2 linked regions of the Paraneptunicella aestuarii genome follow. The protein of the gene in region 1 binds, or shares a complex with, the protein of each later gene. Links are inferred from orthologs where the notes say so. Each region holds a gene or a part of one and is shown on either strand. Other genes may lie near its edges.

Region 1 (5,369 bases):
CGCAAAAACAGAAAACATTTAGCGCTATTCTTACAAAGCAGAAACTCGGAAGTCTTTGCTGTGGATATTCATCCTGCCGCCAAAATCGGTAAGGGCGTTATGTTCGACCATGCAACCGGTATCGTCGTAGGTGAAACCGCCGTTATCGAAGACAATGTTTCGATTCTGCAATCAGTCACATTAGGTGGTACTGGCAATGAATCAGGCGATCGACATCCCAAGGTTCGCGAAGGTGTGTTGATTGGCGCAGGTGCAAAAATTCTGGGTAATATCGAGATTGGTCGAGGTTCCAAAGTGGGTGCAGGCAGCGTGGTACTGAATAATGTACCAGAACATGTCACCGTTGTGGGTGTCCCCGCCAAAGTAAGAAGCACTTGTGTTGGCAACCCTGGTGAAACCATGGATCAAACCGACTTTGCCGGTGCAGATTAATCATCCACAGTGAACATTAAAAAAGGTGTCTGACTTAGACACCTTTTTTATGTGCTGCTTTTATGTGCTGGGGATATCAAGCAAGCTAGTGGCCCGCTTGATTCTCAATAAAATAAGCCAACTCTTTAATACAGTATTTGAGAACCGGGTTTAAACGCGTGTTTTTACCATTAAGTACATAAAGCTGTTGCTCAAACTGGAACAGTTCACCACCAATTGGCGTAAGTAGCTCTCGCCCCACCTCAGATTCCGCCAAATAGTCAGGCAATAATCCAACATACTCACCACTCAGTATGGCTGATAAGCACGACTCGTAAGAGTCTGAGAATGTCTGAATAGAAAGACGATTTTCACCACGCACGTAGTTACCGGATGGCATGCCTGAAATCCCGACAGCAGGATATTCTTGCACATTCAAAGGAGTCACTTTACGCGCCCATTTTTTAGCAAGTGGATGATCTTTCAAGCAATACAAACGCCCAACACAAGAGGCGTTAATTTCGTGAAAATTCACTGACTCAGGCTTAACCATATCGTAGCAGGACACCACTAAATGGCACTCACCCGATAAAGCAACATGCTCGACTTCATGGTAAAGGCGGGTTTGAATGTTGATATGAATATCATTGAATTTCTTCATTGTGCTACGCACTGCCTGAGCAACTGCAGCAACCACACTAGGAGGCAAGCTTGCCATGAGAACCAAAGTCACATGACCAGAGTAATCATCATGTAAGCTCTTAAGGTTAAACACGAAGCTGTCAAACGCGTTGAAAATACGCTTGGTTTCCTGAAAGACCAGTTCACCCTCTTTGGTCATTTGGAAACCACCGCGACCACGATGACACAACACCAAATCAAGTCGCTCTTCGAGCTTCTTGATCGCAGCACTGATATTGGGTCTTTGCATTCTCAATACCGGCTCTGCAGCGGTAAATCCGTTACAGGACGCAACGGCATAGAAGACTCTAAGTAATTTTATATCCGACTCTTGCAAACGATTCAGCATAATTTTGTCACCTGAAAAACGGCAGAAAAATCCTTCTGAGAGCACCCTTATCAGGCACTGTTTTCTAAGGTATAAGTTTGCATACTATACTGATATTTCTCTTATGCGCAAACACTGATTGTAATATTCTTTCAAAATCCTTGTTTTGCCCGATAAGCAAAACACACGAAAAAAATAAATTAACTTATTGTTTTTAATAAAAATAACGAAAAACCATTCGGATAATTATCAACTCCAAACTCTAGGAAACTTCAACCATCTTTGCGCGCAAAATTTCTACCTGATCACGCAATGCAGCGGCTTCTTCAAATTCCAAATTACGGGCATGTTCAAACATACGTTTTTCCAATGCCGCAATATCGGCCAACAATTGTTTACTATTGTGAGTTCGATATTCTGCTTTCGGTTCAGCCACTTTACGTGAGTCTTTACTTGATTTGCTTTCGCCAAGATCCATGACATCGGTTACAGGTTTATTCAAACTCTGCGGCTGAATGTTATGTTCTTCGTTATACCTTTCCTGCTTGGCACGACGACGCTCGGTTTCTTCAATCGCTCTTTGCATCGACCCTGTAATGGTATCGCCATAAAGAATCGCCTTACCATTAAGGTTTCTGGCTGCGCGACCAATAGTCTGAATTAAAGAACGATCAGAACGTAAGAAGCCTTCTTTATCAGCATCGAGAATCGCCACCAGCGATACTTCCGGCATATCGAGACCTTCACGCAGTAAGTTAATACCTACCAGCACATCAAATCGTCCCAAGCGCAGATCTCGGATAATCTCCACACGCTCAACCGTATCAATATCTGAATGCAGGTAACGCACCTTAACGCCGTGTTCGTCGAGATAATCACTTAAATCTTCTGCCATACGCTTGGTAAGCGTGGTCACCAAGACCCGCTCATTCACCACGGTGCGTTTACGGATTTCAGATAGCAAATCATCAACCTGGGTCGACACAGGGCGCACTTCAATAATGGGATCGAGCAAACCTGTTGGCCTTACCACCTGCTCAACCACATCACCTGCGGATTTTTCCAGTTCGTATTTTCCGGGCGTCGCGGAAACATAAATGGTTTGTGGCGACAAGCGTTCAAATTCATCAAATTTCAGAGGTCGATTGTCCAGCGCTGACGGCAAGCGAAAGCCGAATTCCACCAAGGTTTCCTTACGAGAGCGATCGCCTTTAAACATGGCACCGATCTGGGAAACCGTGACGTGAGACTCGTCAATAAACAACAAGCCATCTGATGGGAAATAATCAATCAAGGTTGGTGGCGGCTCACCGGGTTCTCTACCCGACAAATAACGAGAGTAGTTCTCAATGCCGGAGCAATATCCCAACTCCAGCATCATTTCGATATCAAACTGAGTACGCTGAGTAATACGCTGCTCTTCAACCAGCTTGTTATTGTCTTTCAATTGCTCTCGACGCTCTTTCAATTCTTCTTTGATATGGTCGATAGCGCTAAGAATTTTTTCACGAGGCGTAACGTAATGCGTTTTCGGGAACACTGTCGCTCTGGCCACATTTTTTTCAACCGCGCCGGTTAAAGGGTCGAAAATGCTGATCCGTTCGATTTCTTCATCAAACAGCTCAACCCGAATCCCTTGCTTGTCTGAATCCGCCGGAAAGATATCAATCACGTCGCCACGAACGCGAAAAGTACCACGCTCAAAATTCACATCGTTACGGCTATATTGCAGCTCAGCCAGACGACGCAAAATATCGCGTTGATCCATGAGGTCTCCCTGACGCAAATGCAACAGCATCTTCATATAAGACTCAGGATCACCCAAACCATAAATCGCAGATACACTCGACACAATAACAACATCGCGGCGTTCCATAAGCGCTTTGGTTGCCGATAATCGCATCTGCTCTATGTGGTCATTGATAGAGGCGTCTTTTTCAATAAAGGTGTCGGTAGTGGGAACGTAAGCTTCGGGCTGATAATAGTCGTAATAAGAGACAAAATACTCAACGGCATTATCCGGGAAGAACTCTTTCATCTCCCCGTATAATTGCGCCGCAAGCGTTTTGTTGTGCGCCAGAATAAGCGTTGGCCTCTGTGTTTGTTCAATCACATTGGCCATAGTGAATGTTTTACCGGAACCGGTTACTCCCAGAAGGGTTTGGCATGCCAAACCATCACTTAATCCCTCAACTAACTGCTCAATGGCTCCGGGTTGATCACCAGACGGCTGGTAATTCGAGTGGAGCTTGAATCCTCTGGACATTACCCCTCCTGCAAGGCAACCTCTTTTTGCTCAGACAACGACATTTCTTCATTGAGTAAGCGATTAAACCAAATATAAGACACGGTACCTGCTCCCATGTAAGCAACAACGCTGCCCCAGAAGATGCCCTTCAATTCAAATACCATGCTACCCAAATAAGACACAGGGATTAAAAATACAAACAAGCGGATCATGCTTAATACTAGTGCAGACATGGGTTTATGCATGGCGTTAAAGGATGAATTGGTCAAAATGACAATACCTTGCAAGCCATAACCGAGTGGCACAATCATCAAAAATAACTGGATCAAGCGTTCTACTTCCGGATCTTTAGCAAAAGCCATAGCAATGAGAGGCGAAGCAGCCCACATAACGAAGAACACGAATAACTGCCAAACCATAATAAATTTCATCGTCTTCAAATAAGCTTCCTTCACTCGATGCATTTTCTCAGCACCATAGTTTTGACTGATGAAAGGTGGCAAAGTCATCGACAAGGATAAAGTCACGATACCCGCAATAGATTCCAGACGGCTTCCAACCCCCCAGGTTGCAACAGCCGCAGAACCATAACCCGCGACAATAGCAGTAAGCACCCCATTTGCGATCGGAGTCAACATATTGGAACCCGCAGCAGGAATACCGATTTTTAGAATACCGCTAAATGCATCATTAAATTCAGAAGGACGTAGCAAGCGTGGCAGGATCAACTTACGTTTTATCGCCAACAAATAGATGACATGGCCACTTCCCACGGCCCAGGCAATCATTGTTGCAATAGCCGCACCTTGAATACCCAAGGCAGGAATAGGACCAAAGCCAAAAATCAAGATAGGATCCAAAACGGCATTAATTAAACCACCATAAGCCATAATCATGCTGGGTGTTTTGGTGTCGCCATTGGCACGCAGTACGCTGTTACCCACCATAGGAATAGCCAGAAAAACACTGGCAATATACCAAACATGCATATAATCCTTGATATACACCATTTGACCTTGCTCAGCGCCTAACAGGTTGAATATGGGTTCAATAGTCACCCAGCCAATCAAGGTCACTAAAATGCCAACCAACACAGCCAAAGTTATCGCACCACTCCCGACAATATGAGCCTTATCTGCGTTTTTGGCGCCAAGCAGTTTGGCGACGGTAGCAGACGTACCTACGCCCAACCCAACATTCAAGCTAATAATGGTAAACGTTACTGGAAATGTGAAACTAATGCCCGCGAGTTGCTCAGTTCCTAACAAACTGACAAAGAATGTATCGACCAATCCAAACGTCATTAACAGGATCATGCCGAACACAACTGGCATCGTCATATTTTTAATTGTCTGACCGATGGGGCCATTCAATAAGTCATTGTTATTACTTGTGCTCACGCGCTTGTTCTCTGTAGAAGGTATATATCTATTGGAATACGTTTCTGAATAACAAAGAACCAGAAGACTGGTCGGGAAGGGCTATTCAGTGCTAATTTGTGCTGCCCTGGTGAATACAGCTATTTACGTCATCAGAGCATTGAATGCATGGCTCGGAATTAAATGCCGACCAAAGAGGGCTATTCTAGAGTATGTACCAACATAACACTACGCTTTCTGAATATTTCGATACAAATATTCGTTCTAACTCATACCAAAGAATTTACCTTAAAACTCAGGTTTTACTTCTTAACAAAACTGT
Region 2 (2,995 bases), 3.5 Mb from region 1 along the record:
CAAACGCACCAGATATTCATAAACCTGAGCGTTTTCTTTGGGAATATAATCAACAACATCCTTTGCCAAAACATTAGTGCGCGTGACTTCATCCAGTCTGCCAGTAATAACAATGGTGGGAACATTATACTCAATAGAGAAATCGATAGCTTCACCTTCAGGTGCATCAGGCAAGCAGTAATCAACGACTGCACACAAATACTCATCAGACCCCGAGCGAGATAATACCTCTCTGGCTTCCCTTAAGCTCGCAGCACCAATAGGCTCAAGATCTGCGCCTTTAAGCAGATGCTTGATGACCTTCATACTGGTAATGGAATCTTCAATCACCAGAACTTTGCGCTTTGATTCGTGCATAGTGTTTGTTTCGAGGAAAAATAGACCCGATTATGACGCAGAAACTACGTCTTTTTAATTAGACTTTAGTCAAAGTGGTATAGCCTAAAAACAGCCACTTTGTCCCATGATTTTCAAAATTCACCTGAACTCGTGCGTTTTCACCACTGCCTTCATAGTTCAATACCACGCCTTCATCAAATTTAGGATGCCTGACACGCTCACCCAAACTAAAACCTGTCGATTCAAACGCTTCATGGGATGCCATGTTACTGTAACTTTTCTGTACAGGTCTGGAAACCGTTGAGCGCAGGCGCACTTCTTCTAAACATTTTGCCGGCATTTCACGAATAAAACGTGAAGGTGTGTGATATTTATCTTGCCCATACAAGCGACGGTTCTCGGCATAAGTAATAAACAACCTTTGCATCGCACGTGTCATTCCAACGTAGCACAAACGACGCTCTTCTTCCAATCGCCCAATATCCTCGGCACTTTGCATACTGGGGAACATACCTTCTTCCACGCCAGTCAAAAATACCTGTGGAAACTCCAATCCTTTAGCAGAGTGGATCGTCATTAATTGCACTGCCGACTCATGAGTATCAGCCTGAGTTTCTCCCGCATCTAACGAAGCCTGAGCCAGGAAAGCCGCCAATGGCGTCATATTTTCATCTTCCTCGGCCTGAACAAACTGCTCACAAGCGGTGACAAGTTCTTGCAAGTTCTCAACCCGGGTTTCGCCTTTTTCGCCCTTCTCAGACTGATACATGGCTAAAATTCCCGATTTCTGCATAATAACTTTCGCTTGTTCCTGCAAGCTTGCACCACCAACGGCTTGCTCTAAAGACAGGATCAAATCCACAAAGCTTTGTAATGCATTGGTCGCTCTTCCCGTTAAGCGTTTTTCTTGCAGCATTAACATACTGGCTTGCCATAGCGACTTCTGCGTTGCCCGCGCGGCTTCACGTATTTGCGCTACAGTCTTATCACCTAAACCTCTGGCTGGCACATTAATAATGCGCTCAAAAGCTGCGTCATCCAAAGGATTATTAACCATACGCATGTAGCCTAGTGCGTCTTTGATTTCCTGACGCTCAAAAAAGCGCACGCCGCCATAAATACGGTAAGGCAACCCTGCATGTAACAAAGCCTCTTCTAATACCCGTGATTGAGCATTATTACGATACAAAATGGCGTTCTCATCCGGCGAGCCACCTTTGTCAATCCAGGACTCGATTTGCCCTACAACGAAACGCGCTTCATCGACTTCGTTAAAACCGGCGTACAAACGGATCAACTCACCATCACCAGACTCAGTCCACAGATTCTTGCCAAGTCTGCCTGAGTTGTTATCGATCACCGCATTCGCGGCATTCAGGATATTGCCGGTAGAGCGATAATTCTGCTCTAATCGAACCGTTTGAGCCTTGGGAAAATCACGCAAAAAATGATGTATGTTTTCGACGTTTGCGCCACGCCAACCGTAAATGGATTGATCATCGTCGCCGACAATCATCATATTGTTGCTGTCGCAGCATAACAAACGTAACCAGGCGTATTGAATGTTGTTAGTGTCTTGAAATTCGTCGACCAGAATCGTTCTAAAACGCTGTTGGTAATGCGCCAAAATATGCGGATTATTTAACCAAAGCTCATAAGCACGCAGCAATAATTCAGCAAAATCCACTAACCCCGACAAATCACAAGCGTCCTGATATGCCTGATAAATATCGCGCATACGTTTACGTTCGGGATTATCCCCCACATCAACATGCTTGGGGCGTAATCCTTCGTCTTTATTAGCATTAATAAACCATTGAATTTGCTTGGGTTGCCAAAGCTTTTCATCCAGATTCAAAGACTTAAGCACGCGTCGAATTAAGCGATATTGATCGTCAGAGTCCAGTATCTGGAAATGCTCAGGTAAGCCCGCATCCTGATAATGACTGCGTAAAAGACGATGCGCTAAACCGTGGAAGGTGCCCATCCACATATGCTGTAAAGGAATGCCCAACAAATGCTCAACACGCCCGCGCATTTCACGGGCAGCTTTGTTGGTAAACGTAACAGCCAGAATGTTACGGGGAGAAATGGCTTCAACCTGAACCAGCCATGCAATACGATGTACTAGCACCCGGGTTTTACCGCTTCCAGCTCCCGCCAAAATGAGCAGGTCGGAAGCAGGGGCGGTCACAGCGTCACGCTGCTTGTCGTTCAGGTTATCCAGTAAGTGGGATACATCCATGGGCAATATGTCTTTTATCTGGTTTTTATCTGAAAATTGCCCGGATTATACCTTTAAATACTGGTTATTTATACACTCTATTAACGGGAAACGTTTCCTCACCCTTCAAGTGATTTCGTCAACCTTCCTGCTCCAGCTTTAAAATAGAAAGTTTGTGCTCTTTACGTGACTGCCACAAAATCGGTAACACTATCAAACTAATCCCCAGTAACGTGCGCCAACCAATAATTTCATGGAATATCAACCAACCCATTAGCGCGGCAAAGACTAAACCTGAATATTCTGCGATAGTCACGGCTCCTGCGTCGGCATGGCGATAAGCAAAAACACAACAAATCTGATAAATTCCTATGCCCAAGGCACTTCCTACGCCCAGATACAGCAAGTCCATCGACATGTCTCGCCAATCAA

The links. The genes of interacting proteins can lie anywhere in the genome.
Region 2: the proteins of uvrB (region 1) and uvrD are in contact, whole or in part, in a crystal structure (PDB 7EGT), measured with the Thermus thermophilus proteins. The link is inferred for Paraneptunicella aestuarii from one-to-one orthologs. Residues at the interface, in WP_096411307.1 of Thermus thermophilus: Glu23, Leu25, Arg26, Asp27, Gly28, Glu29, Arg30, Phe31, Arg55, Glu326, Asp327, Phe328, Glu379, Ser382, Gln383, His398, Gly400, Arg401; in WP_096412145.1 of Thermus thermophilus: His654, Arg656, Phe657, Gln666, Asp668, Glu669, Lys680, Arg681, Leu682, Ser683, Lys685, Tyr686, Ala687.

What each region holds. Positions count from the first base shown.
Region 1 is NZ_CP074570.1:3,726,601-3,731,969, forward strand. What follows is about bases 1,185-4,184. They hold uvrB (excinuclease ABC subunit UvrB), read right to left. Parts: upstream 3,687-4,184; coding sequence 1,683-3,686; downstream 1,185-1,682. Other genes in these bases: KIH87_RS14275 (LysR family transcriptional regulator), read right to left, coding at 1,185-1,441; KIH87_RS14285 (MATE family efflux transporter), read right to left, coding at 3,686-4,184. In the rest of the region: cysE (serine O-acetyltransferase), read left to right, coding at 1-432; more of KIH87_RS14275, read right to left, coding at 518-1,184; more of KIH87_RS14285, read right to left, coding at 4,185-5,068. UniProt on the Escherichia coli protein: The UvrABC repair system catalyzes the recognition and processing of DNA lesions. A damage recognition complex composed of 2 UvrA and 2 UvrB subunits scans DNA for abnormalities.
Region 2 is NZ_CP074570.1:277,390-280,384, reverse strand. It holds uvrD (DNA helicase II), read right to left. Parts: upstream 2,585-2,995; coding sequence 416-2,584; downstream 1-415. Other genes in the region: KIH87_RS01205 (DMT family transporter), read right to left, coding at 2,703-2,995; KIH87_RS01215 (response regulator), read right to left, coding at 1-357. UniProt on the Escherichia coli protein: A helicase with DNA-dependent ATPase activity. Unwinds DNA duplexes with 3'-5' polarity. Translocates on single-stranded DNA with 3'-5' polarity. Initiates unwinding more efficiently from a nicked substrate than double-stranded DNA.